DNA from 3 places in the Pantoea sp. AS142 genome. Region 1 is predicted to be linked to each of the others. Evidence: predicted binding sites of a transcription regulator. Region 1 holds the regulator's gene; each other region holds the start of a gene.
The links. The regulator LexA, encoded in region 1, represses DNA repair genes until DNA is damaged. The targets are predictions, from matches to a motif close to TNCTGTATGTACATACAGNA.
Positions count from the first base shown of each region.

Region 2: a site for LexA is predicted at 3,292-3,311, ahead of WFO64_RS02505 (DNA translocase FtsK 4TM domain-containing protein). Genes of this name have one in related genera too.
Region 3: a site for LexA is predicted at 3,222-3,241, ahead of uvrB (excinuclease ABC subunit UvrB). Genes of this name have one in related genera too.

Region 1 covers NZ_JBBCMO010000004.1:270,665-280,457, reverse strand. The annotation lists gene plsB (glycerol-3-phosphate 1-O-acyltransferase PlsB) at 1-606, opposite strand, end outside; gene WFO64_RS10735 (diacylglycerol kinase) at 735-1,103, shown strand; gene lexA (transcriptional repressor LexA) at 1,209-1,823, shown strand; gene dinF (MATE family efflux transporter DinF) at 1,924-3,246, shown strand; gene WFO64_RS10720 (CsbD family protein) at 3,403-3,615, shown strand; gene zur (zinc uptake transcriptional repressor Zur) at 3,669-4,190, opposite strand; gene WFO64_RS10710 (conjugal transfer protein TraF) at 4,641-5,891, shown strand; gene dusA (tRNA dihydrouridine(20/20a) synthase DusA) at 5,999-6,991, shown strand; gene pspG (envelope stress response protein PspG) at 7,171-7,437, shown strand; gene WFO64_RS10695 (quinone oxidoreductase) at 7,649-8,632, opposite strand; gene dnaB (replicative DNA helicase) at 8,729-9,793, shown strand, end outside.
Region 2 covers NZ_JBBCMO010000001.1:494,768-504,560, reverse strand. The annotation lists gene WFO64_RS02505 (DNA translocase FtsK 4TM domain-containing protein) at 1-3,231, opposite strand, end outside; gene lrp (leucine-responsive transcriptional regulator Lrp) at 3,350-3,844, opposite strand; gene trxB (thioredoxin-disulfide reductase) at 4,366-5,334, shown strand; gene cydD (heme ABC transporter permease/ATP-binding protein CydD) at 5,478-7,247, shown strand; gene cydC (heme ABC transporter ATP-binding protein/permease CydC) at 7,247-8,977, shown strand; gene aat (leucyl/phenylalanyl-tRNA--protein transferase) at 9,011-9,703, shown strand.
Region 3 covers NZ_JBBCMO010000001.1:342,944-352,736, forward strand. The annotation lists gene bioF (8-amino-7-oxononanoate synthase) at 1-168, shown strand, start outside; gene bioC (malonyl-ACP O-methyltransferase BioC) at 152-907, shown strand; gene bioD (dethiobiotin synthase) at 904-1,575, shown strand; gene WFO64_RS01775 (ABC transporter ATP-binding protein) at 1,725-2,447, opposite strand; gene uvrB (excinuclease ABC subunit UvrB) at 3,318-5,339, shown strand; gene WFO64_RS01785 (gluconeogenesis factor YvcK family protein) at 5,323-6,246, opposite strand; molybdenum cofactor riboswitch at 6,451-6,584, shown strand; gene moaA (GTP 3',8-cyclase MoaA) at 6,571-7,560, shown strand; gene moaB (molybdenum cofactor biosynthesis protein B) at 7,575-8,090, shown strand; gene moaC (cyclic pyranopterin monophosphate synthase MoaC) at 8,093-8,578, shown strand; gene moaD (molybdopterin synthase sulfur carrier subunit) at 8,571-8,816, shown strand; gene moaE (molybdopterin synthase catalytic subunit MoaE) at 8,818-9,270, shown strand; gene WFO64_RS01815 (OBAP family protein) at 9,543-9,793, opposite strand, start outside.

The sequences.
Region 1 (9,793 bases):
CTGACGGGCAAAATGGATGCGTGCCACGCGGGCCAGCTTCTGAGCGATCGACTTATCCGTACCATGTTCCGTTGCCATGCGGCGTAGCGACACGGTAGGCGAGAAGCGGACAAAACTGTCTCGCCCATGCCAGATTACCGCAAAGAACTTCTGCACCCCGTTCAACACCCGCAGGTGTGGCGTTGCTTCGCCCTGAACTTCACGTCCTGGTGCGCGGCCAAACATCACGGTGACCGGCAGCATCTGAATATCCAGCGTAGGATTATTGCGATGCAGGTCGAGGTAATCGTGAAAGATTTTCACTGATTCAACGCTGGGCACAAAATAGGGAAATACGCGAGGACCATCGTGGATAAACACGTGGCGTGGCAGCAGTGAACCATCAATCTCCAGCGGCGTGAGCGGGTCGGGCAGATGATGCCGCAGGCACTGTGCGCGTAAAGTTAGTAAGTCAGCCTTCGAATCGTAAGGCAACACATACATAATAGGTCGGGTCGGATCCAGACCATGTTCAGACACGGGATCGGCCGGAATGGCCTTACTTTTTACCAAAAAGGAGAGTGGTAAATTAAGCAATTTGTAATAGAGTTTACGCCAACCTGACATAGACAACATGAAGCCTCTTGTTAGCAAAGCGCCGCAAGCATACCAGAAAGCGCAGCGAAGATCTGTGGTGGTGCCAATTGCACGCAGCCCAGACATTGACGTCAATCCGATGAAAGGGTTCCCACATCATGGCAAATAATGCCACCGGACTTATCAGAATAGTAAAAGCCGCAGGTTACTCCTGGCAGGGACTGCGTGCCGCCTGGCAACATGAAGCGGCGTTTCGCCAGGAAGCACTGGCCGCGCTGGCCGCTATTATTATTGCGTGCTGGCTGGATGTCGATGTGGTCTCCCGCATCCTCATGATTGGGTCGGTGGTGCTGGTGGTCATTGTCGAAATCCTCAATAGCGCCATTGAAGCGGTGGTCGATCGCATCGGTCAGGAACATCATCCGCTGGCGGGCCGGGCAAAAGACATGGGCTCGGCGGCGGTACTGATCAGCATCTTACTGGCTCTCTTTGTCTGGATCGCGCTGCTCTGGACACATTTGCGATAAGCCTTCCACAACGCGTCTGAGGACGCGTTTTCCCTGACAATCGGTTTCCATTTCGCCAATACCTGTATATACTCACAGCGACTGTATAAACAACCAGGGGGCGGGATGAAAGCATTAACCAGCAGGCAGCAGCAGGTCTATGACCTGATTCGCGACCATATTTCTTCAACGGGCATGCCGCCTACGCGGGCAGAGATTGCCGCGCAGCTTGGCTTCCGCTCGCCGAATGCGGCAGAAGAGCATCTGAAAGCGCTGGCGCGCAAAGGCGTCATTGAGATTGTTTCCGGTGCATCGCGCGGCATTCGTCTGTTAATGGAAGAAGAAGCCTCAGAAGGGCTACCGCTGATTGGCCGGGTTGCTGCCGGTGAGCCGATCATGGCGCAGGAACATATTGAAACCCACTACAAGGTCGATCCGGGCCTGTTTAAGCCTTCGGCTGACTTCCTGCTGCGTGTCAGCGGAATGTCGATGAAAGATATCGGGATTATGGATGGCGATCTGCTTGCGGTGCATAAAACCCAGGATGTGCGTAACGGCCAGGTTGTGGTTGCCCGCATCGATGATGAAGTCACCGTTAAACGCTGGAAAAAACAGGGCGCTATCGTTCATCTGTTGCCTGAAAACAGTGATTTTGACCCGATTGTGGTTGATACCCGTGCGCAATCACTGACCATCGAGGGTCTGGCCGTTGGTGTGGTACGCAACGGCGAGTGGCTCTGATTCTTATGCCAGCGTGCATTCGTCTTCTCTGATGCTATTCTGTCTGCCCTAATTTTGTCGCTGCCTCTTTTGCGCAGCGACACTGAGCACGGAACGGCGAATGGGCTTCATCACGGCAACCGATAAAAATCTCTGGCAGCTTGCGCTGCCAATGATCCTTTCAAATATCACCGTTCCCTTACTGGGGGTGGTCGATACTGCGGTTATTGGTCATCTCGACAGCCCTGTCTATCTTGGCGGGGTTGCGGTCGGGACCACGGTGACCAGTTTCCTCTTTATGCTGCTGCTTTTTCTGCGGATGAGTACCACTGGCCTTACGGCGCAGGCATTTGGCGCCGGTGATAAAACGGCGCTGGCACGCGCGCTGATCCAGCCGCTGATTATTGCGCTACTGGCGGGCGTACTCTTCATCGCTTTGCGTTATCCGATTATTCAGCTGGCCTCCCATCTGGTTGGCGGCAACCCCGATGTACTTGAACAGGCGGCGCTGTTTATTCAGATTCGCTGGCTCAGTGCGCCTGCTACGCTGGCAAACCTGGTTATTCTGGGCTGGCTGCTGGGCGTGCAGTATGCGCGCGCGCCAGTAATCCTGCTGGTGGTGGGCAATCTGGTTAATATCGTGCTCGATCTCTGGCTGGTAATGGGTCTGCAGTGGGGTGTCGCAGGCGCGGCAACCGCTACGGCGCTGGCGGAGTACATCACGCTGGGTGTCGGCAGCATCATGGTCTGCCGGGTATTAAAACTGCGCGGTATTACCCTCAGCCTGCTGAAGCAAAGCTGGCGCGTTGACAGCGGCCGGCTGCTGCGATTGAACCGGGATATTATGCTGCGTTCTTTGATGCTGCAGCTTTGTTTCGCCTCGCTGACCATGCTGGGCGCACGGCTGGGTCCGGATGTGGTGGCGGTTAACGCGGTATTACTGATGTTCATTACTTTTACCGCCTACGCGCTTGATGGGTTTGCCTACGCGGTTGAGGCTTTTGCGGGCGAAGCGCATGGCGCAAATGATGGCAGCAAACTGCTGCGCGTCTGGCACTCTGCCTGTCGTCAGGCGGTAGTAGTGGCGCTGTTTTTCTCGCTGGTCTATGCCATTTGTGGCCCGCAGATCGTTACCCTACTGACCTCTCTTCAGTCACTCCAGCAGACAGCTGATCGCTATCTGGTCTGGCAGATGATCATGCCGCTGATCGGCGTCTGGTGTTATCTGCTGGACGGGATGTTCATTGGGGCGACGCGCGGACGCGAGATGCGCAATAGCATGGTCGTGGCAGCGGCAGGATACTTTCTGACGCTGCTCAGCGTACCGCTACTGGGTAACCACGGTCTGTGGCTGGCGGTAACGGTTTTCCTGGCGCTGCGCGGCCTGTCGCTGTGGCTTATCTGGCGTAAGCACTGGCGTCAGAACAGCTGGTTTGATGCCTGATGCTGCTGCAGACTGATACGGATTATTCTGTATTATTCTATGGGTGTGAAATTGGATACTACAATTAACTCTATCCAGCGCAGTTAGCCAGCGCTTTATACCGTTATTTTGTTAAGTAGCAAGATAATCATTAAACCCGAGGATTGGAGGTCTGCCATGAATAAAGACGAAGCCAGCGGCAACTGGAAGCAGTTCAAAGGCAAAATGAAAGAGAAATGGGGCAAGCTGACCGATGATGATATGCAGGTTATCGAAGGTAAACGTGATCAACTGGTCGGGAAAATCCAGGAGCGTTATGGCTATGCGAAAGATGAAGCAGAGCGTGAAGTAACGGACTGGGAAGGTCATAACAAAGATCACCGCTGGTAATCAGCCAGTATGTTCCGGTGCGCCCTCACCGGAACCGCACAAGGATGTGCGGATTAGCCGCGTTTTCCCCGCTTTTTACCCTCATGCTGATGGTCATGTTCGCAACTTTCATGATGCGTACAGGCTTCAACCGCTACACAATTTTCACATAAACCATGCGCTTCAATCACACTGTGGCGTAAAGCAAACTGCGCTTCATGCGCCAGTGTCGCGATAATCTTCTCTACACCCTGCGCCTGCTTTTCCGTAACGGCGGCACAGCGGTCACACACCAGCATCACCGACGTATGTGCTGGTGCCTCAAAATGGTGACACATAACGTAGCTATTGTTGGATTCCACCCGATGAATGAAACCCTGTTCCAGAAGGAAATCGAGCGCCCGATAAACAGTCGGGGGCTTGGCCTGCGGTTCGCTGACGCGAAGTTGATCCAGCAGATCGTAGGCACTGATCGAGCCGGGTTCTTCGGCCATCAGGCGTAACACTTCAGCCCGCTGCGAAGTCAGACGCACACCGCGCTGCAGGCACATTTTTTCGGCCTGAATCAAAATTTGCTGCGACGTCATGTTTGTCATGAAAATTCTCCGCTGAATAAGTGATGTTATTTTATCACACAAAGTTTCGCGGCGCTGAGGTTGGTTTTCGTCTGAAAAAAAAGCACTATTTGCCTGATAAAGCAGCATAATTCGCATTGAAGCCATCTTTTATCTCAAATCTGACGATAAATCAGATCCATCCTGCATTTACCTGAAGCGGAATTTGTTGACATTTTGCTTTGCATCTCACTGAGTTAAGAAGTAATGTTCAGAAAGACTTAAGAAAATTCTGGTATTATTTGAAATATCCCGACGCAGCTTGAACAATTACAACGAATTTTTGATTGGAAAACGTCCAATCCTTTGAATTAAGACACTGTTTCCTTTGAATTCACAGCAATAACGCGTTAGCCAACGTTCACAATAGGGCTAATAAACTATTCAGTCGTTGAATGTTTCAATGACAATTTCTCAGGTGATGGCAGGCAAATGGTGAAAAAATCCGCTCAACGTTCAGCGCTGATCTACTCCGCTGTAGCGACCGCGCTTTTCCTTTCTTCTTCCGCCATAGCGGCGGGGACCTGGTATGATGCACGCAATGACGCCATGGGCGGCACCGGCGTGGCATCTTCTCTTTATGGCTCCGCAGTGCTGGCCAACCCGGCATTAATGACGCGCGCTAAACCCGACGATAATGTCAGCATTATTTTTCCATCAGCCGGTGTTCAGCTCACCGATAAAGATCATCTGATCGACAAAGTCGATGACATCACCGATACCGTAGATCGCTACCGCGATGTGCTCGGCAATTTAACCTTCGCTGATTATCTGCGTGGTTATCCCGAAGTGCGCGCCGCCTCAGGCGATGTCGCCAACCAACTAAGTGATTTGCGCGGCAACAAAGCGGACGGTAACGCCGGGCTTGCCCTGGCCGTCACGATCCCTAACGAGACGCTGCCTTTCGCCTTTATCACCAAAGCCTATGGTTCAGCGCACGTGCGTGCCAATGTGGTCCAGAGCGATATCGACTATCTGCGCGGTGTGGCTAACGGCACAGTGCTTCCTCGTCCGGGCGATCAAAATAACCTGCGCTCCAGCGCGAATGGCTTAGCGGCGCTGGTCACCGATTATGGTGTTGCGGTGGCGCATGAGTTCACCATCGCCGGTCAGCCGGTATCAGTAGGCGTTACACCGAAAGTACAGAAAACCTGGCTCTATAACTACACCGCCAGCATCTACAACTACGACAAAAGTGACATCAATAACAACCAGTATCGCAGCACTGATACCGGCTTTAACGTTGATGCCGGCCTGGCGACCACCTTTGCTGAAAACTGGACGCTGGGCGTGACCGGACAGAACCTGGTTTCGCGCGATCTGCAGACCAGAGAGGTCAATGGTTTCCGCGATACCTACCAGATTCGTCCGCTGGTCACTACCGGTCTGGCCTGGGATAAAGGTCCGTTTACCGTGACCGGCGATGTGGATCTGACCGAGACCAAACGCTTCAAAACTCAGGATAACAGCCAGTATGCGGCCGTGGGTGCAGAATACCGCGTGCTTGACTGGCTTCAGCTGCGTGCCGGTTATCGTGCGGACATGCGTTCTAACGATGAGAATGTCGCCACCGCAGGTTTTGGTCTGTCGCCGTTTAATAAAGCCGTACACCTGGATCTGGCAGGCTCGGTGGGTGCCAACAACACCTGGGGCGCGATGATGCAGCTGGGCTTTAACTTCTAAGCGTGTCATTCAGGCTGTTCGGGGGCGGGCGATGCACTATCGCCCGCCCTTGTGTTATCCTTGCACAGAATTCCATCACCCCTTAATTACCGGATTGTCTGCGCTTCATGCCTAATTTCTCTTCGCAACGTTTCTCTATCGCCCCTATGCTCGACTGGACCGATCGTCACTGTCGCTATTTTCATCGTCAGCTGACCGGCGATACGCTGCTCTACACCGAAATGGTGACTACTGGCGCAATCATTCATGGCAAAGGGGATTACCTGGCTTACTGTGAGGCTGAGCATCCGGTCGCGTTGCAGCTTGGCGGTAGCGATCCGGCGGCACTGGCGCAGTGCGCGAAGCTGGCAGAGCAGCGAGGCTACGATGAAGTGAACCTTAATGTCGGCTGTCCCTCTGATCGGGTGCAGAATGGTCGTTTCGGTGCCTGCCTGATGGCCGAAGCGAATCTGGTCGCGGATGCCGTTAAAGCGATGCGTGACGTCGTGTCGATTCCGGTCACGGTGAAAACCCGCATTGGTATTGATGCGTTGGACAGCTATGAATTCCTGACCGATTTTATCGGCACGGTGGCGGGACGCGGTGAGTGCGAGACATTTATCATTCATGCGCGTAAAGCCTGGCTCTCCGGCCTTAGCCCCAAAGAGAACCGCGAAATCCCACCGCTGGATTATCCACGCGTCTATCAGCTGAAGCGCGATTTTCCGCATCTGATCATTGCCCTTAACGGCGGCGTGAAAACGCTTGAAGAGGCTCTGACGCATCTGCAGTATCTTGATGGCGTGATGATGGGGCGCGAAGCCTATCAAAACCCTGGCATTCTGGCGCAGGTCGATCAGGCATTGTTTGGCCGTCAGCGTCCGGCGGCTAACCCGGTTGACGTGGTGCGCGCCATGTATCCCTATATTGAAGCGGAACTGGCGAAGGGTACTTACCTGGGACACGTCACGCGCCATATGCTGGGACTGTTCCAGGGGATTCCTGGCGCCCGCCAGTGGCGACGCCACCTGAGTGAAAATGCTCACAAACCCGGTGCCGATGTTCGTGTGCTGGAAGCGGCGCTGGCGTTGGTGGCTGATAAGATCCCACAGGAAGCCTGAGGCGTAATCTGAATCACAAAAAACCCGCTATGAAGGCGGTTTTTTTTACACCACTATATGGTTTTTCTCACCAGTCCGCACACTTCCGTCTGACTCTGATTTTCATAAAATCAATAAGTTAACTGTTGGCACGCTTTTTGTAATAGTCATAACAATGGATATTTAAGAGGAGCGCTGACGTGGAAATTTTATTCGTATTAGGGTTTTTCCTGATGCTGTTGCTGACCGGCGTTTCGCTGCTGGGCGTGCTGGCGGCACTGGTGGTCGCGACAATCGTGATGTTTGTCGGTGGACTGTTTGCAATGGTTATCAAGGTGTTGCCGTGGCTGGTACTGGCGGTGATCGCTGTGTGGCTGCATCGTGCCTTTTTTGGTGACAGCGACGAGCGAGCACGTCGCAAGCTGAAACGTAAGATCAACAGGTTAGACCGCAAAGGCTGGCGCTAAATGCGGTAACGATCACAGTGTGAGAGATTGTTCAGCGTTGATGTGCAATTAACCATATTTTTTACTTATGTTTTCTGGCAGGATGCCTGTCGTCGAATCGATGTGCCATTGACTCGACATAAATTTATCGCCGCTGTCCCTACACCAGCGCGAATAAAAAAATAAAAAAAGAGAAGGGCTTCCTGCGGGAAGCCCTTTTTGTTGCCGACTATCATGGAATCAAGAGACAGGATCCCTGCGTGGCGCGGCTTTCAAGTATCTGGTGCGCTTTGCTGGCCTCTTTCAGCGCAAACGTCTGCTGTTCCGGCACATCAACTTTAATTGCGCCGCTCGCCAGCAGCGAGAACAGCTCGGCACTGGCGGTTTCCAGCTCCTGCCGGTTGGTGATATAGCCAAACAGTGAGGGGCGGGTAACAAAAAGCGAGCCTTTCTTATTCAGAATGCCCAAATCAATCCCGGTTACCGGACCAGAAGCATTGCCAAAACTGACCATCAGACCATGACGACGCAGCGAGTCCAGGGACGCTTCCCAGGTATCTTTGCCCACTGAATCATAAACCACGCCCACTTTTTTCCCTTCCGTCAGTTCGCTGACGCGTTGTGCAATGTTTTCTTCGCGATAGTTAATGGTTGCCCAGGCGCCAGCGTTCTTCGCCATCGTGGCCTTTTCCGCTGAACCGACCGTGCCAATCAGATGCGCCCCCAGCGCTTTTGCCCACTGACAGGCGATAAGCCCGACGCCACCCGCTGCGGCATGAAACAGGAAAGTCTCACCGGCGCTGACTTTATAGGTCTGGCGCAGCAGATATTGCGTGGTCAGCCCTTTCAGATAGCTGGCTGCGCCCTGTTCAAAGCTGATCGCTTCCGGGAGAGCCATCAGGCGATCTTCTGCCACGTTGTGCACTTCACTATAGGCACCCATTGACGCCAGACAATAGACCACGCGATCGCCGGGTTTAAACAAGGTCACACCACGTCCAACCCGCGATACCACCCCCGCGGCTTCCGTACCCAGGCCAGAAGGGAAAGCGGCAACCGGATACAGTCCGCTGCGAACATAGGTATCGATGTAATTAATCCCGATAGCACGATGTTCTACCTGGACTTCATGTTCGGCGGGGTCTGCAGGTTCAAAATCTGTCCACGCTAAAACGTCCGGTCCGCCATGCGCGTTGAACTGAATACGCTTTGCCATTCTGACTCCTGTGATTGTTTCATCATGAGGGTGAGGCACGCCCCCCAACTAAGGTATACTTGCGCGTCCCCACAGAAGATCGGTAATGCATTCACTATGGCAGGAAATAAACCCACCAACAAATCGAACGAAACGCAGGATCGCCAGCTCGCAGGCGTGAAAATGCCCCCGCATTCACTGGAAGCGGAGCAGTCGGTGCTCGGTGGGTTAATGCTGGATAACGAGCGCTGGGACAACGTCTCTGAGCGCGTCGTCGCGAATGACTTTTTCAACCGCTCACATCGCCTGATTTTTTCAGAGATGCAGCGGCTGCTGGAAAACAGCAAGCCCATTGACCTGATTACGCTCTCCGAATCGCTGGAAACCCGTGGCGAGCTGGAGATGGCGGGCGGTTTCGCCTATCTGGCTGAACTGGCGAAAAACACCCCGAGCGCGGCAAACATCGGCGCCTATGCTGACATCGTGCGCGAACGGGCGGTAGTGCGCGAGATGATCTCCGTCGCCAATCAGATTGCCGATGCCGGTTATGATCCGCAGGGACGTAACAGCGAAGAGCTGCTCGATTTCGCGGAGTCGAACGTCTTTAAAATCGCAGAAGCGCGTGCTGATAAAGATGCTGGCCCGAAAAATATCGAGCAGATTCTGGAATCGACCGTCTCGCGTATCGAATCGCTCTATCAGACACCGCACGATGGTGTCACCGGTGTCGATACCGGTTATCAGGATCTGAATAAAAAGACCGCGGGTCTGCAGGGTTCTGACCTGATTATTGTCGCAGCGCGTCCTTCAATGGGTAAAACCACCTTTGCGATGAATCTGTGCGAAAACGCCGCCATGCTGCAGGAAAAACCGGTGCTGATTTTCAGTCTGGAGATGCCCAGCGAGCAGATCATGATGCGTATGCTGGCGTCGCTCTCCCGCGTCGATCAGACCCGCATCCGAACCGGACAGCTGGATGATGAAGACTGGGCGCGTATCTCCGGCACCATGGGCATTCTGCTGGAGAAGAAGAATATGTACATTGATGACTCTTCCGGCCTGACGCCCACCGAAGTGCGATCGCGCGCCCGACGCATCTATCGTGAAAACGGCGGATTAAGCATGATCATGATCGACTATTTGCAGTTGATGCGCGTACCCTCGCTGTCGGACAACCGTACG
Region 2 (9,793 bases), on a different contig from region 1:
CGGCATAAAGAGCATGTCACCCATCCCCAGCAATGACTCCGCGCCGCCCTGATCGAGAATGGTACGTGAGTCAATTTTGCTGGAAACGGTAAAAGCGATACGTGTCGGGATGTTTGCTTTGATCAGGCCAGTAATCACATCCACGGATGGACGCTGTGTTGCCAGCACCAGATGGATACCAGCGGCACGGGCTTTCTGTGCAAGGCGCGCAATCAACTCTTCAACCTTTTTACCTACTGCCATGATCAGGTCGGCAAACTCATCGACCATGACCACGATGTAAGGCAGTTTTTCCAGAACCGGTGGCGTCATATCCATGCTGTCGCCCGGCTTCCAGAACGGATCTGGAATCGGGCGACCCATCGCTTCTGCCTGTTCCACTTTTTCGTTGTAACCCGCCAGATTACGCACGCCTAGCGCCGACATCAGCTTGTAACGACGCTCCATCTCGCCGACGCTCCAGCGCAGCGCATTGGCAGCATCCTTCATGTCTGTGACGACTTCAGTCAGCAGATGCGGAATACCCTCATAGACCGACAGCTCAAGCATTTTCGGGTCGATCATGATGAAGCGCACTTCTTCCGGTGTCGCCTTGTAGAGCATGCTGATAATCATCGCGTTCACGCCCACGGATTTACCGGAACCGGTGGTACCGGCGACCAGTAAGTGCGGCATTTTGGCCAGATCGGCCACTACTGGCTGACCGGCAATATCTTTACCCAGAACCACGGCCAGCGGTGACGGATTGTCGCGGAATTTAGGGCAATCCAGCACTTCACGCAGATAGACTGTCTGACGATGCTTATTAGGCAGTTCCAGCCCCACATAAGGTTTGCCAGGGATGACTTCAACCACACGAACCGCTACCGTCGACAGTGAACGCGCCAAATCGCGCGACAGGTTGGAGATACGCGCCGCTTTCACGCCCGGTGCAAGGTCGAGTTCAAATCGGGTTATGACCGGGCCGGGCGAGATGCCGACCACTTCGGCTTTCACGCGATAATCGCCCAAACGAGACTCCACCAGACGAGCAGTCTGCTCCAGCGAGAACATATCAACCGGCTCTTCTTCAGCTGGAGGCGCTGTCAGCAGATCCAGCGAAGGCAGTGGCGTGGACGGTTTCTCCAGCGGCTGCTCATGGCGCATAAGGAACGGATGAATAAGGCTATCATGCAGTGAAGGTTGCGCTTCTTCAACCGGCTGAACTGGCGCTGCCGCTGGCGTGCCATAATCTGGTGCAGAATAAGCCGGAGCCTGAGGATCCGCTGGCGCGCCATAAGCGGGCGCAGAGGTTGTCGGAGGCGGAGCATATCGAGGCTCAGGCGACGCTGCCGGCGCAGAGGTTGTCGGAGGCGGAGCATATCGAGGCTCAGGCGACGCTGCCGGCGCAGTATAAGCAGGTTCAGCCGGGGCAAAACGGGCAGGTGCAGGAATCTGAGCCGGTGCCTGCGGTGTTGAGACCTCACTCACCTGCTGCCAGGTTTCGTTTGAAATGGCAGGCGCTTCCGGTTCAGGCGTAGCCGCAATGGTAAACAGCGGTTCCGTAGGACCGTCATCCACCAGATCTTTCATCGGTGAAAAATCAAAGGCTGATGAGGTATCAATATTGAGTACCGGCTCTTTCTTCACTTCCGGTTCATAGCGCTGCTGTTGCTGCTCGGCGAATTGACGCGCCAGTGCGTCCTGCTGCTGCGCATCCTGTTCATCTTCGTCATCCTGCTGCCAACGGGTGCCGTAACGCTGCTGCTGTTCAGACTGGAAGGCCTGACGCAGTTCAGCCTGCTGCAGCGCCTCTTCAGCCTCAGGTGCAGTGGAAATAGAACCAGCCTGAGCAGTCCCGATCTCTTCCGTTTTCGCTTTCTCTTCAGCCATACGCTGTGAGGGCAACTTAATGCCATAAGAGGCCAGCTCACGGCGGGTAGGCAGTTTTACCGGGTTAGGACGTGGCAGCGCCGGTCCGATACCTTGTTTAACCTGCGGATTGAGATGGGTTTCAGGCGCTAAATCGAAAACAGGCGCAGTACGTGTTGTCACCTGAGTTGCTGTTGCAGCAACGGCTGCCGCTGCTGCAGAAGGCGCAGGGATAGTTGGCGTGTCTTGCCAGTTACCCATTTTAGGTTCGTCATCGTCGTAAGCACTGGACGACGACATAGCCGACGCTTCGTCTGGCATTTCAAAGTGATAAAGCGGAGGTGAAGTCGGGGGCGCAGAAGCACTCTGCGTCACATTCGGCGCAGTTGACACACTATGCGGTGCAAACCCGCTCTGTGCGGACGCGGACGCAGGTTCTGCAGACAGCGATGCTGGCATTGATGCCGCTGACGCGGCAGGAGACGACGCGGTATCTGCAGCAGTTTGTGCAGGTACAGGCGTCACCGTGGCTGCCGGCGCGATTGTCACCTCTGCGGCTTCCGCAGTTGCCGCTACCGCCGCACTGGTTGCTGCTGCAGCTTTAGCCAGCAGTGGATCCGGCTGTGACGGCGTAGACTCAGCAGCTGCACGTGGGGCAGAAAGCAGCACATCATCATCCTGTTCCGCAGCATGCAACTCAGGGACATCCGCGTATTCACGCGTATCCCGCTCGTCATCCTCTTCCTGCCAGGGTTCATCGTGACGTGAGCGGTTGCTGGCAAACGTCAGTACGCCCATAACCACACCACCAATTCTTTCTGCAATGGTGAGCCATGACCAGCCGGTGTAAAGAGTAATACCCGCCGCCCATACGCAGAGTAGCATCAGCGTGCCGCCAGCCGGACTGAACCAGGGTGCAATAGCATTACTGACCAGGCTGCCAATCACACCGCCCGAGGCGAAGTACCAGATATCATCAGCATTCAGCGCCGCCATACCACAAGTCGTCACCACCAGCGCGAGGACGCCAATTAAGCGCAGCCCGACGGCAAAGTAGTCAAAATAGTCCTGGCTGTCGCGTTGACCAAAAGCAATCCAGCACAAACCCAGGATGACTGGCGGAATGGCATACGCCATCACACCAAAGATGAAGAGTAAGGTGTCAGCCAGCCAGGCACCGACGCTACCGCCGATATTGTGGATAGGTTCATGCCAGGCCGTTTGCGACCAGCTCGGGTCGGAAGGGTTAAAACTGACCAGAGAAACCATCAGGTAGATGGCAAACAGCACCACCAGAATAAGCAACGCTTCCAGCAGACGACGTCCACTGCTCAGCGATTGTAACGAAACGTCTTTATCTTCTGTATATTCCTGGCTCAAGAGGACTCTCCAGGTGCCTGTAAAGTAAGAAGCAACAGCGTCGGGCGAGCCCGACGCTGATCCTGTATGAATTCACAGGAGTGTACCGAAATCTCACAGGTTTTGCACCTGCCCCGCATCAGCGAGTTTTGATCACCAGCCGATTACTCTGTTTGACCTCTTCCATCACAACATAAGTTCGTGTGTCGTTTACGCCCGGCAGGCGCAACAGGGTTTCACCCAGCAGCTTACGGTAGGCAGACATATCTGGTACGCGCGTTTTCAGCAGGTAGTCGAAATCGCCGGAAACGAGGTGACACTCTTGAGTTTCCTCAAGTTTTTGGACTGCGGCGTTAAATTGCTCAAACACATCTGGCGCACCACGATTCAGAGTAATCTCAACAAAAACCAGCAGAGACGCATCCAGATAATGCGGATTCAACTGCGCGGTGTAGCCAAGAATAAATCCCTGACGTTCGAGACGACGCACGCGCTCAAGACATGGCGTAGGCGATAAGCCTACGCGTTTGGAAAGCTCTACGTTTGAAATGCGACCATCTTTCTGAAGTTCATTCAGAATATTTCTGTCAATTCTGTCGAGGTCTTTCCCGGGGCGTTTCTTATTGTCTACCATTATTATTGTCTCTCTTAATTCCTTCCCTTTACCTGCCACGCCCTGAAAACGCTCATTGTTCGGGGCATTTCTGAAGTGAGCTAACAGAGCCTGTGTTGTGATACCTATCGATATGACGCATGTTGTCTGTCCACATCATGCGTCATTATCCATATCAGGCTGCTTTTATTCGGCGTTACGTGCAAAACAGCCTGGGAAAACCTGCTTTGTTCCGATAAATGTTACTCGCTTCTGATAATGTTTTCGCAAAAGCGCAGGCGATTGTCAAAGTAAAATCACAAAATTCAGGACAAGATGCCAGACACACCGCTGGGTATCTGTTTTTAAATGGGTTATTTTCCATTATTGCACCAATTAAACCCGATTTTTGCCCCCTTTTGGCGCACGGACCCTGCAAAAACCGTTGCTCATCGTCTACGCCATTTACAGCAATCGTTAACAAAGTTGGCGAAGCCTTGTCATTGTCGCTGGATATTCCCTACAATCTCAGGCTATGTCAGCCGAATGAAACTGAGGAACGCATGAGTACGGCCAAACACAGTAAATTACTCATTCTGGGCTCCGGCCCAGCGGGTTATACCGCCGCCGTTTATGCTGCACGCGCCAACCTGAACCCGGTGCTGATTACCGGTCTGGAAAAAGGCGGGCAGCTGACCACTACCACTGAGGTTGAGAATTGGCCGGGCGACCCGCACGATCTGACGGGTCCATCACTGATGGAACGCATGCACGAGCATGCTGAAAAATTCAATACTGAGATCATTTTTGATCACATCCATACCGTCGACCTGCAGAACCGCCCGTTCCGCCTCACTGGCGACAGCGGCGAATACACGGCAGATGCACTGATCATCGCAACCGGTGCGTCAGCACGCTACCTGGGTCTGCCATCCGAAGAGGCATTCAAAGGCAAAGGCGTCTCCGCCTGCGCAACCTGTGACGGCTTCTTCTATCGCAACCAGAAAGTCGCGGTGATTGGCGGGGGCAACACTGCCGTAGAAGAGGCGCTCTATCTGGCGAACATTGCAGCTGAAGTGCACCTTATTCACCGTCGTGACAGCTTCCGTGCAGAGAAGATTCTGATCGACCGCCTGATGGAAAAAGTGCGCAATGGCAATATCGTGCTGCATACCCATCGCACGCTGGAAGAAGTCGTGGGCAATCAGATGGGCGTTACCGGTTTGACACTGCGTTCTGCTCAGAACAGTGATGAGACAGAAGCGCTGGAAGTGGCGGGTCTCTTTGTTGCTATCGGACATAGCCCGAATACGGCTGTTTTCGAGGGTCAGCTGGCACTGGAGAATGGGTATATCAAAGTTCAGTCAGGTCTGCATGGCAACGCCACTCAGACCAGCATCCCTGGCGTCTTTGCGGCAGGCGATGTGATGGACCATATCTATCGTCAGGCAATCACCTCTGCGGGCACCGGCTGCATGGCCGCGTTAGACGCTGAGCGTTTTCTTGACGGACTGGTTAAAAACGATAAGTAAGATGTTAACCCTTTGATCTTAAATGTTCCAGGCGACGGTTTTTCAGTCGCCTTTTTTATTGCCCTCATGCTAGATTCTTGCGCCTGAAGAGATGGAATTGTCTTTCCATTTTTACCCGTCATCGACATTTATCATGGTCTCGCATGGACAAATCTCGGCAGCAGCATCTTACCCGCTGGCTTCGTCAGCAACGTCGTTTCGCCGGTCACTGGTTGCGACTCAACACGCTGCTGGGCATGGCAAGTGCACTACTCATCATTGCCCAGGCGGGTCTTCTGGCCTCGCTGCTTCAGGCACTGATTATTGACCAGCAGCCACGAGAAACCCTGACGGTCAACATAATGCTGTTACTGCTCTGCTTTATACTGCGCGCCCTGATTAACTATGCCCGCGAACTGACCGGTTATCGTGCCGGGCAGGCTATTCGTCAGGCTTTACGTCAGCAGGTCTTAGACCGATTATCTGAACTGGGCCCGGCGTGGATTCAGGGAAAACCAGCCGGTAGCTGGGCAACCCTGCTACTGGAGCAGATTGAAGAGATGCAGGAATATTACGCTCGTTACTTGCCGCAGATGACCCTGGCGGTGCTGATCCCTGGCGGCATTCTGCTGACTATTTTTCCGCTGAACTGGACGGCTGGCCTGATCCTGTTTGCCACCGCGCCCTTGATTCCGTTATTTATGGCGCTAGTGGGGATGGGTGCGGCAGAGGCCAACCGCCGAAACTTCCTGGCGCTGGCCCGTCTGAGCGGTAACTTTCTCGACCGTCTGCGCGGCAGAGAGACGCTGCGCCTGTTTCATCGTGGCGTAGCAGAACAGCAGGCTGTTGCCACTGCCGCCACCGATTTTCGCCAGCGCACCATGGAAGTGCTGCGCTTAGCTTTTCTCTCCTCCGCCGTACTGGAGTTTTTCGCCTCGTTGGCCATTGCCGTGGTGGCCGTCTACTTTGGCTTCTCCTATCTGGGAGAGTTGCATTTCGGTGATTACGGCCAGGGCGTAACGTTGTTTGCTGGCTTCCTGGTGCTGATCCTCGCCCCAGAGTTTTTTCAGCCGCTACGCGATCTCGGCGCTTTTTATCATGCCAAAGCACAGGCTGTGGGCGGTGCCGATGCCCTTGAAACTTTTATGCAGGCTACGCCTGCTGCCGCGCCGCAGGAAGGACGGTTGCCTTTCACTGCTGATCGCTCAATCGCGCTTGTCGCCGACGATCTGTGCGTCTGCGCACCCGATGGCAAGATATTGTGCGGCCCGCTCACCTTTACTGTTGCCGCTGGCGAGCAAATTGCGTTGGTCGGTCAAAGCGGGGCCGGTAAAACTGCCCTGATGAACGCTCTTCTCGGTTTTCTGCCTTATCAGGGCTCGCTGAAAGTGAATGGCGTTGAACTACGCGATATCAGGCGGACTGACTGGCATCAGCAGCTTAGCTGGGTAGGACAGAATCCGCTGTTACCGGCCGCCACATTGCGCGACAACATCGTGATGAATGCGGCCTGGGATGGGTATCGCTTTGCGGCACTGCTGGAGTCGTGCGGGATTAATGAGTTCCTGCCTCGTCTGCCCCAGGGCATTGAGACCCAGCCTGGCAATGGTGGTAATCAACTGTCGGTGGGTCAGGCGCAGCGGGTTGCGGTCGCGCGCGCACTCTATAAATCCTCACACTTTTTGTTGCTCGATGAACCTGCAGCCAGCCTGGATGCGCTCAGCGAACGTCATGTGATGCTGGCGTTAAACCAGGCGGCAGCCCGCCAGACCACGCTGATGATTACTCATCAGATTGATACACTGAGCCGCTGGCAGACCCTCTGGGTTATGGAAGCCGGTAAGTTGGTTCAACAGGGTAACTGGCAGCAGCTGACACAACAGCCGGGTGCCTTCAGTGAGATGCTGAAGCATCGTCAACAGGAGATCCACTGATGTCCGCCTTGCGTCCCTTTCTTTGTCTCTGGCTGCGTCACCCTTTTCGCCTGACGCTGGGCATCGTGCTGGCGATTGTTACCCTACTGGCCAGCGTCAGCCTGCTGACCCTTTCCGGCTGGTTTCTGGCCGCCTCGTCAGTGGCAGGCGTAGCCGGCCTCTATACCTTCAACTATATGCTGCCTGCGGCAGGCGTGCGTGGCGCAGCCATCATTCGCACCGCGGCACGCTATGCTGAACGCCTGGTAAGCCACGATGCGACTTTCAGAGTACTTCAGCATCTGCGTGTCCACACGTTCAGCCGCCTGATGGCACTTTCGCCGGGCCAGCTTTCGCGGTTCCGGCAGGCAGATCTGTTGAACCGCTTTGTGGCCGATGTCGATACGCTGGATCATCTCTATCTGCGCGTTATCTCGCCATTGATGGGCGCATTTGTGGTGATTATCGTGGTTACCCTCGGGATGAGCTTCATCGATGTTCAGTTGGCATTGATGCTGGGTGGCATCATGCTGGTTACGCTGATACTGATGCCGGCGCTGTTTTATCTTCTGGGCGCGTCTGCAGGCATCGCAATTTCTCGTGGTCGCGCCCGCTGGCGCTTACAGCTGATGCAGTGGCTGGCGGCTCAGGCTGAACTTACTTTGTACGGTGCATCACAGGGCTGGCGTCAGCACCTTGATGAAGATGAACAGCGCTGGCAGCAGGCACAGAGTCAGCAACAGCGTTTGCACGCCGCAGCACAAAGTTTGCTACTTATGATCAGCGGCGTAACGGTAACACTCCTGCTCTGGCTCAGTGCCGCGACACTCAGCGAACAACAGTTACCGGGCGCGCTGATTGCGCTGGTGGTGTTCTGCGCACTGGCAGCATTCGAGGCGCTGGCGCCAGTTGCGGGTGCCTTTCTGCCCATGTCGCAGGTGATGACCGCCGCTCAGCGGGTCAATGACATTATTGACCAGTCACCCGCTTTCACCTTTCCGACCCAGTCAGACGCCCGACCAGGTAGTCTCACAGTCAATATCGATCAGCTCGACTTTAGCTATCCCGACCGTCCGGATAAGGTGTTAAACCGCTGTACCCTTAAAGTAGCGGGTGGTGAACACATTGCGCTGCTGGGGCCAACCGGCTGCGGAAAATCGACTCTGCTGGCGCTGTTAACCCGTGGCTGGGATGGCCAGCACGGTGTTATCAGCCTGAATGATCTGCCGATTGCCGCATGGTCAGAGCCGGCGTTGCGCCAGCGCATCAGCGTAGTGACTCAGCGGGTTCACCTCTTCAGTCAGAGCCTGCGCGACAACTTACTGCTGGCCTGCCCCGATGCCAGCGACGCGCAACTCACCCGCGTGCTGAACGATGTCGGCCTGCAGCGCCTGCTTGAGAACCAGGAAGGATTAAACGCCTGGATGGGGGAAGGCGGTCGCCCACTTTCAGGTGGCGAATTACGTCGGCTGGCGCTGGCGCGAGCATTACTGCATGACGGCGATCTCTGGTTGCTGGATGAACCAACCGAAGGGCTGGATGCCACCACCGAGCAGCATATTCTTACTCTACTGCAGCGCCTGACCGCCGGAAAGACCGTGATCATGGTTACCCATCGACTCAACGGCCTGGACCAAATGGATCGCATCTGTGTGATGGATAACGGCGTGATCGTTGAACAGGGTAGCCATGCCGAATTAATCTCAAAAGCGGGTCGCTACTGGCGTTTCCGGCAGCGGATTGCGCTATAGTCATAGCGAAATGCTGATGAGTAACATAACGCGATGAGACTGGTACAACTGTCACGGGAATCTCTGCAATTTCCGCCACCTGAGATGGCGCTGCGTGAGCCAAACGGCCTGCTGGCCATGGGGGGTGATCTCTCCCCTGCCCGATTACTTCATGCTTATCAACGCGGCATCTTTCCGTGGTTTTCGCCTGGCGATCCGATTCTCTGGTGGTCGCCCGATCCTCGTGCGGTACTGTTGTCTGAGCAGTTTCATCTCAGCCGTAGCATGAAGCGTTTCCATAATCGCTCACCCTACCGGGTGACGATGAATGAGTCGTTTGCCGAGGTGATCAAGGGCTGTGCCAGTGGTCGCGAGGAAGGCACCTGGATCACCTTTGAAATGAAGCGCGCCTGGTTACGATTGTATGAACTGGGCCACGCCCACTCTATTGAGGTGTGGGACGAGCATCAATTGGTGGGGGGGATGTATGGTCTGGCGATGGGACAGATCTTCTGCGGCGAATCGATGTTCAGCAGTCAGCAGAATGCCTCAAAAACCGCACTTTTAGTGTTTTGTCAGCATTTCATGAGGCATCAGGGACGGGTGGTGGATTGTCAGGTACTTAACCCCCATACTGCTTCTCTGGGCGCGCACGAGATCCCACGCACTGACTATCTGCAATATGTACAAAGCCTTGCATGCCAGCCGGTCAGCGATGGCTGCTGGCAGACACAAACCCTTTTTTAGTCGAACAGAGATGTTTTGCACACATAAAGGCGTATAAGTGGTATAATAGTCGAGTTTGGTATGTCGTTCGCGCTTCGCAATAACGAGCCG
Region 3 (9,793 bases), on a different contig from region 1:
GCGATGGTGCTATCTCAGCGGCTGGCTGAGGCAGGCTGCTGGGTTAGTGCGATACGGCCACCCACCGTACCGCCGGGGACAGCCCGGCTGCGCATCACCCTGACCGCGGTGCATCGCCCTGAAGATATCGATCTGCTACTGGAGGCGCTGCATGACGCTGCGGGTTGACAAGCAGGCCGTAGCACGCGCTTTTGGCCGGGCGGCCTGCCATTACGATGCCCATGCTGCGCTGCAACGCCTCAGCGGCGATGCCTTGCTGGCACAGGCACCCGTGCACAGCGGTCTTCAACTGCTGGATGCCGGCTGCGGCACCGGCTGGTACAGCAGGCTGTGGCGTGAGCGGGGCAAACAGGTCACGGCACTGGATCTCTCTTTGCAGATGCTGCAACAGGCACGGGCCAACAACGTGGCGCAGCACTATCTGGCGGGTGACATCGACGCGCTGCCGCTGGCGGATAACACGATTGATCTGGTGTGGAGCAACCTGGCGGTGCAGTGGAGTGAGGATCTGCCTCGTGCGCTGGGCCAGTTCCGTCGCGTGCTGCGTCCCACGGGCACGCTGCTGTTTTCTACGCTGGGCGATGGTTCGCTGCACGAGGTTCATGAAGCCTGGTCTCATCTGGATGCATTACCCCACGCTAACCGCTTTCTCAGCGAGCCGCAGATTGCGGCAGCCTGCCACGCACAGCAATTGCGCTGCACGTCAGAGTGGGTGACCCTGCATTTTCCCGATGCGCTCAGCGCCATGCGTTCCCTGAAGGGGATTGGTGCGACCCATCTGCACGAGGGGCGCGAAGGGCAGGTCCTGACCCGGCCACGGCTTAACCAGTTAGAGGCTCACTGGCCGCGCGATCGGCACGGCTATCGCCTGAGTTACCATTTAATTTATGGAGTAAGTGCATCATGAAACGCTTGTTTATCACCGGTACCGACACCGAAGTCGGTAAAACTGTGGCCAGCGGCGCACTGTTGCAGGCGGCGGCTGCCGCAGGCTATCGCTGTGCGGGCTATAAACCGGTTGCTTCGGGCTGTGAGATGACGGCAGAAGGCATTCGCAACAGTGATGCGCTCGCGCTGCAGCGCTACAGCAGCGTGCCGTTAAGTTATCAGCGGGTCAATCCGCTGGCGTTTAGCGAACCGACGTCGCCGCATATCGTCAGCGCTGAAGAGGGCAGGCCGATCACGCATCTGGCACTGTCGGCAGGTCTGGCCGCGCTGGAGCCGCTGGCAGACTGGATTCTGGTAGAGGGCGCAGGCGGCTGGTACACCCCGCTGTCAGAGACGCACACCTTTGCGGACTGGGTTGTCAGCGAGCAGTTGCCGGTGATTCTGGTGGTGGGCATTAAGCTCGGCTGCATTAACCACGCCATGCTCACTGCAGAGGCGGTGCGTGCGTGCGGCCTGCCGCTAATAGGCTGGATTGCCAACACCGTTGAGCCACCAGGCAAACGTTATCAGGAATATCTCTCCAGCCTCAGACAGCGACTGCCTGCACCCTGCCTTGGCACAATTCCCTATCTCACCGATGCGACGCAGCAGGCGTCTTGTGGTCACTACCTGACGCTGCCTGAGTAAGCGCCTGGCCAACAGGCTATTTTATTTGTCAGTCTGAACCTGGGCGGTGCTCACAATCCTCACGTACTACCTGTACGTTTCGGTTGTTCCACGCTGTCCATGTCCAGACTGGCTGCAACCATTACGTCTGCCGGGCCAGGCTCTGAGCATCAGGCGACCGTCAGCCATTTATCGACGGTGTGGTCATCGAGCTGTTCCATGCTGCCCTGCGCCACATTGCGGCCGCGATGCAGCAGCAGGAAATAGTCCGCCACGCGACGGATCAGCGACAGGCGCTGCTCCAGCAGCAGGATGGTCAGCCCGTAGTCGAGGTTAAGCCGGCGGATAAGGTTACCCATCTCTTCTTCCAGCCACGGCGACATCCCGTCGGTGGGTTCATCCAGAATCAGCAGTTTAGGCTGCAGCACCAGCGCACGCGCCAGGGCCAGCTGTTGCTGTTGATCGATAGGCAGATCGCCGCTGCGCTGCTGGCGCAGTGAGTAGAGCGCCGGGAACAGGTCGAACACCATTTCTGGAATAGCGCGATGGCGCTCACGCTGGCTGGCGCCCGCCAGCAGTGCAATCAGCAGATTATCTTCCACACTCATCTGGGTAAAAATATGGCGACCCTGAGGCACATAGCCAATCCCCATCTGCGCCCGCTGTTCAGCCGGTTGGAGCAGCAGATCTTCCGGCGGTGAGCCATCCTCTTTCCAGGATATTGAGCCGCTGTTAATCGGTAGTCTGCCCATGATGCAGTTCACCAGCGTAGTTTTACCCATGCCAGGACGGCCCAGAATGCCGGTGCAGGTGCCAGGCGACAGATCCAGGTCCACATCCCACAGAATATGGTTTTGGCCGTAAAATTGATTTACCGAACGTAAACTCAGCATCTGACATTCTCCTTCCCGATCATTAGCCTGATTGCTTCCGCTCTCTGTCGTCTGGCAAACAAGTCATCAGCAACGGCAGCCTCGCCATTGCAGCACAGTGCGCGTTGAGCGCGGTGACGCTAATGAGTATTGCAATTCCCAGGCCAGATCTAAAAACGGACCTGTTTCCTGCTGCAGTGCTCTGTTTCAGGGTCAAAAGGTGAGCAAAACTTATCAATTCCCTGCGGTGGTCACGCGGTTGCACTTTTGCAGTGCTTCAGGGTGATGTTTCTGGTGCAGCCGTGCTGTGACGAGGCAGGGAGTCTGATTAAGAATGGTAGTCTGAGCCGTGAAAATAGGTGTGATGTCACCGATGACAGTTTAAAAATGCAGAATAATCCGTCAGCAGCCGATGCGAAAATTAACGCAAAAAAAAATATTTTCACCGTGTCGGGAGGGCAGGGAAAAATTATACACAGCTGATGGCGGCAGGGCTGCCATCAGTTATCCACCATTCCTGTGGATAACCTTGTGCATTAGGTAATGAAAACCAGTTGGAAGCGAGGAAATACGCGGCCTGGTAACATAATGACGAGAATCTGGCCTTAAGGTCTTAATTCAATAAAATCAGCTTGTTATCAAAAAACAAGCCTGAGAATTATCTGTCAGGTAACCGAACTGTAATTTTGTGACGTTCTATTGACAAATGTTAAATCAGATCCCGGCCTGGGGATAACATTGCGCAATACACTTTGCAGCACGTTTGTCACCCTGCAGGCGTTAACATTGCACCAATACTGTTTTTATATCCAGTGTTATTTTCTGGCAAAATCACCATAGCAGAGTAAAATAAGTGCCTGCCCGCCGACTTCTCCAGCAGGAACTGCATTCATGAGTAAAGCCTTTAAATTGAACTCCGCCTTTAAACCTTCGGGCGATCAGCCTGAGGCGATCCGTCGCCTGGAAGAAGGGCTGGAGGATGGACTGGCCCATCAGACCCTATTAGGCGTAACCGGCTCCGGTAAGACCTTTACCGTCGCCAACGTGATTGCCGACCTTAACCGTCCGACCATGGTGCTGGCACCAAATAAGACGCTGGCCGCCCAGCTCTATGGCGAGATGAAAGCGTTTTTCCCGGAAAACGCTGTCGAGTTTTTCGTCTCTTACTACGACTACTATCAGCCGGAAGCCTATGTGCCGAGCTCCGACACCTTTATCGAAAAAGATGCGTCGGTGAACGAACACATCGAACAGATGCGTCTGTCGGCCACCAAGGCGCTGCTGGAGCGGCGCGATGTCATTGTAGTGGCATCGGTTTCTGCTATTTACGGTCTGGGCGATCCCGATCTCTATCTGAAAATGATGCTGCACCTGACTCGCGGCATGATTATCGACCAGCGCAGTATTCTGCGCCGCCTGTCGGAGTTGCAGTACACCCGAAATGATCAGGCGTTCCAGCGCGGCACCTTCCGGGTGCGTGGTGAAGTGATCGATATCTTCCCGGCGGAGTCAGACGATATTGCGCTGCGCGTCGAGTTGTTTGATGAAGAGGTGGAGCGCTTGTCGCTGTTTGACCCATTGACGGGCCAGATCGATTCGGTGGTGCCGCGCTTTACCATCTACCCCAAGACGCACTACGTCACGCCGCGTGAGCGTATTCTCCAGGCGATGGAAGACATTAAAGTTGAGCTGGCTGACCGCCGGCGGGTGCTGCTGGAGAACAATAAGCTGCTGGAAGAGCAGCGCATTACCCAGCGTACCCAGTTTGACCTGGAGATGATGAGTGAACTGGGTTACTGCTCCGGCATTGAGAACTACTCACGCTACCTCTCCGGACGCGGGCCGGGCGAAGCGCCACCGACGCTGTTTGACTATCTGCCCGCCGATGGCCTGCTGGTGGTGGATGAATCGCACGTGACCATTCCGCAAATTGGCGGCATGTACAAAGGCGACCGGGCGCGTAAAGAGACGCTGGTGGAGTATGGTTTTCGTCTGCCGTCGGCGCTGGATAACCGCCCGATGAAGTTTGAAGAGTTTGAGGCGCTGGCACCGCAGACCATCTATGTCTCGGCGACGCCAGGCAAATATGAGCTGGAAAAATCGGGCGACGAAGTGATCGATCAGGTGGTGCGTCCTACCGGCCTGCTGGACCCGATCATCGACGTGCGTCCGGTCGGCACTCAGGTCGACGATCTGCTGTCCGAAATCCGCCAGCGCGTGGCCATCAACGAGCGTGTGCTGGTGACGGTGCTGACTAAACGCATGGCGGAGGATCTCACCGAATATCTGGCGGAGCATGGCGAGAAGGTGCGTTATCTGCACTCCGATATCGACACGGTGGAGCGCATGGAGATTATCCGCGACTTACGTTTGGGTGAGTTTGATGTGCTGGTAGGCATTAACTTACTGCGTGAGGGTCTGGATATGCCGGAAGTGTCGCTGGTGGCGATTCTCGATGCGGATAAAGAGGGCTTCCTGCGTTCAGAACGATCGCTGATTCAGACCATTGGCCGTGCGGCGCGTAACATCAACGGTAAAGCGATTCTTTACGGCGATAAAATTACGCCGTCGATGGCGCGCGCCATTGAAGAGACTGAGCGCCGCCGCGAGAAACAGCAACTGCATAACGAACAGAATGGCATTGTGCCGCAGGGCCTGAATAAAAAGATCACCGATATTCTGGAACTGGGCAAAAACGTGGTGAAAACCCGCGGCAAAGCGAAACCGGCACGTCCTGGCGAAGCCCAGGCACAGGCCGACTTCCAGTTGTTAACGCCGCAGGCCTTGCAGAAGAAAATTCACGAGCTGGAAGGGCAGATGCAGCAGCATGCGCAGAACCTGGAGTTTGAACAGGCGGCAAGCGTGCGCGATCAGCTGCACGAGCTGCGCACGCTGTTTATTGCTGCATCGTAGTGCCGTTAAAGCCCTGAATGGCGTGTTCCAGCGCCACCCGTAGCAGCTGGCGGTCGTGACGATATTTAATGTCGGCGGCCTCCAGCGGTTCACGGACAATCAGCCGGTTTTCAATGCCACGGGTATCTACGGCCGGGCTGACGACTAAAGCATCAATCACTCGCTTGCCGATATACCGCTCCATCATCTGAAGCTTGTCGGCCACCGAGAGACTGGCGGCGGCGGGACTGAGCTCACGACCCAGATTGCCGATGAACACCATGGTGGCAGGCGTGCGACGCAATGCCTGTGCCATCTCTTCCATCAGCAGAATCGGCATAAGGCTGGTGTAAAAGCTGCCGGGTCCAATCAGGATCAGATCCGCTTCACCAATCGCCTGCAGCGCCTCACGCGTCGGCTGCACATTGGGATGCAGCATCAGCTCCTGCGGTGGCTGCTTCATCTCGTCAATCGCGGTTTCGCCATAAACCATATTGCCTTCGGCATCCATCGCGACCAGATCCACCGGCTGCTCCGACATGGGGATTAAAAAGGCATCCACTTTTAACAGGTTACGAATGATGTTGATGGCTTCCAGCGGACGCACACTCAGATGATCCAGCGCCCGCAGCATCAGATTACCAAGGTTGTGTCCGGCCAGTTCGCCGTTACCGGCAAAACGGTATTCAAACATCGCCGACGCGACGCTGGGTTCCGCAATCAGCTGGTTAAGGCAGTTGCGCATGTCGCCCCAGGCGATGCCGCCTTCTGCGCGACGAATACGGCCAGTTGATCCGCCGTTGTCAGTGGTGGTGACAATGCCAGTGAGACGCGAACCCAGCGGGGAAAGGGCAGACATCACGCGGCCTAAACCGTGTCCGCCGCCCAGTGCCACAACACGATCCAGATCGGCCAATGTGCGATTCATGCTTCTCCTTACTATTTCGTCGCGTGGCGTGGCTCTAAACGCGAAGCCCGCGCGGATGACTTACGTCAAAATCTGGATCGCATTTTAACGCATCCTGTCGCGAAAATGCGGTGAAAATTCGATATGTATAAGAATATATAGCGAAAAGAGCAAATGGAAGAGTAGCGAAAATCACGCTACCATCATGCTTACCGCGCTGATCAACGGGTCAGCGTACACTCAAGCCTGAATGCCTACGTCTGCGGATAGGGGGTTCAGGCCGTAGCCGTTGAGCTGCCAGGGTGCAGGAAGAAATGACTGCATCTCCCAATCTGGAAAGGTGTTCTGGTGTCACAATTTACTGATGCATACGCGCGTAAGTTCTATTACCTGCGCCTGTCGGTCACGGATGTCTGTAATTTCCGCTGTACCTACTGTCTTCCTGACGGCTATAAGCCGCAGGGAATTCGCAACAAAAGCTTTCTTTCTCTCGATGAAATCCGCCGCGTCACGCGGGCTTTCGCCGCTGCCGGAACGGAAAAAGTGCGGCTCACCGGTGGCGAGCCGTCGCTGCGCCGTGATTTCACCGACATCATTGCGGCAGTGCGTGAAAACGCCTCTATTCGCCAGATCGCGGTGACCACCAACGGTTACCGGCTGGCGCGTGACGTGAAACGGTGGCGTGACGCGGGTTTAACGGCCCTCAACGTCAGCGTCGATAGCCTGGATGCCCGTCAGTTTCACGCCATCACCGGTCAGGATAAGTTCCATCAGGTGATGAACGGCATCGATGCCGCTCTGGACGCCGGTTTTCGCCAGGTCAAAGTCAACAGTGTGCTGATGCGCGATCTTAACAGCCGTAATCTGGCGACTTTCCTCGACTGGATCCGCACCCGTCCGATCCAGCTGCGCTTTATCGAACTGATGGAGACCGGCGACGGGGGCACGCTGTTCCGTGATCAGCACGTTTCCGGCATGGTGATCCGCGATCAGCTGATCGGCCAGGGCTGGCAGCGTCGTGAAAGCGGACGCAGCGACGGACCAGCGCAGGTCTTTTACCATCCCGATTATGTCGGCGAAATTGGCTTGATCATGCCCTACGCCAAAGATTTTTGTGCCAGTTGCAACCGTCTGCGCGTCTCGGCACAGGGTGATCTGCACCTGTGCCTGTTTGGCGATGGCGGCGTACCGTTGCGCGATCTGCTGGCATCAGATGAGCAGCAGGCCGAACTCCAGGCGCGCATTGCCAGCAGCCTGGGGCAAAAAAAGCAGACTCATTTTCTGCATCAGGGCAATACCGGCATCACACAGAATCTCTCTTACATCGGCGGCTAATTTCAGGAGGCAATATGGGCAAATCAGCCAGCGAATTTCAGGCAGTGCAGATTGCGGTGATGACCGTGTCAGATCGTCGTGATACCAGCAACGATACTTCCGGCGACTACCTGCGTGCGGCGGCGGCGGAAGCAGGTCATGAAGTGGTCGATCACGCTATCGTGCCGGATAATCTCTATCGCATTCGCGCCACCGTGTCGCGCTGGATCGCCAGTGAAGATGTGCAGGTGGTCATCATAAATGGCGGAACCGGCTTTAACCTGAAAAACAGCACGCCGGAAGCGCTGTTGCCGCTGTTTGACCGCGAGATTGATGGTTTTGGTGAGCTGTTCAGGATGATCTCCTATGAAGAGATTGGCGGTTCGACGCTGCAGTCGCGCGCCATTGCCGGTCTGGCTAATCAGACACTGATCCTGGCCGTGCCGGGTTCAACCAGCGCCTGCCGTACCGCCTGGGAACGCATTATCGCTGACCAGCTTGATGCGCGAACCGCGCCCTGTAATTTTGTCTCACATCTGAAGAAACGGTAAGTATGTCTCAACTCACACATATTAACACTGCAGGTGAAGCACACATGGTGGATGTCTCCGCCAAGGCTGAAACTGTGCGCGAAGCGCGGGCAGAAGTGCTGGTGCTGATGCAGCCGGAAACGCTGCAGAGGATTATCGATGGCAGCCACCACAAAGGGGATGTCTTCGCCACCGCGCGCATCGCCGGTATTCAGGCGGCGAAACGCACCTGGGAGCTGATACCGCTCTGTCATCCGCTGATGCTGAGCAAAGTGGAGGTAAACCTTGAGGCTGAACCGGACTATAACCGGGTACGCATCACTACGCTCTGCCGTCTTTCCGGCAAAACCGGCGTGGAGATGGAAGCGCTGACCGCAGCCTCCGTTGCTGCGCTGACCCTCTACGACATGTGCAAAGCGGTGCAGAAAGATATCGTCATCGATCACTTGCGCTTGATCAGCAAGAGCGGTGGCAAAAGTGGCGATTTCCAGGCGGTCGCACATGATTAAGGTGCTATTTTTCGCGCAGGTGCGTGAGTTGACCGGCACCGCATCGCTTGAGGTCAGCGCTGACTATGCGGATGTGGCCGCGTTGCGGCGTGCGCTGGCAGAACGTGATGACCGCTGGACACTGGCGCTGGAGCCTGACAGGTTGCTGGCAGCAGTAAATCAGACGCTGGTGCCGATGAGTCACCCGCTGCGATCCGGTGATGAAGTGGCCTTTTTCCCGCCTGTGACCGGAGGCTAAGATGGAAACGCAGATTCGCGTCGGCCCCGCGCCCTTTGATATGGCGGAAGCGTATCGCTGGCTGGCGGCCTGTGATGAAGATGGGGCGGTGGTGACCTTTACCGGCAAAGTCCGCAACCACAATCTGGGCCACAACGTGGCGGCGCTGACGCTGGAGCACTACCCCGGCATGACTGAGAAAGCGCTGCAGGAAATTGTTGATGCGGCGCGTGAACGCTGGTCGCTGCAGCGCGTCACGGTGATCCACCGCGTCGGCGAGTTGTTTCCTGGCGATGAAATTGTGCTGGTTGGCGTCACCAGTGCCCATCGTGGCAGCGCCTTTTCTGCCGCAGAGTTTATAATGGATTACCTGAAAACCCGTGCCCCTTTCTGGAAGCGCGAAGCGACAGAGCAGGGCGATCGCTGGGTGGATGCCCGCGACAGCGACCACCAGGCTGCGCAGCGCTGGGACTAAGCGCCTGGCCCATCAGGCTATTTTATTTGTCAGTCTGAACCTGGGCAGTGCTCACAATCCCCACGTACTTCGTGTACGCTGCGGTTGTTCCGCCTGTCCGTGTCCGGTCTGCCTGTAACAATTACGGCTGATGGAATAGGCTCTGAGCGGGCGTTAACGGCTCAGGGGGCAGCGGCGTCACCGCCCGCTGCGTTGCCGCCCGCTGCGTTGCCGTTGACCGCCTACACGCTACTGCCCGCAACCACACTCATCACGCCGCTCAGTGCCGTAACTTAAGGCTGCTTTAGCTGCTCTGCCGGTCCAAACCCGGTCTGGCCGTGGCTGTGTTCACCGCCGCCAGTGGTCCGCTTCAACTGAATGACCTGGCCCTGCTGCCAGGCGTTGGCACCCGCCGCCGCCGGATGTGCCACGATATCCGCCCGCTGGGCGCGGATCTTTTTGCTGTCGACGTCAAAACGGCGATCGCGGTCAGCCAGCAGTCGCGAGTCCATCTGGCCATCCTGCGTAAAGCCCATCATCAGTG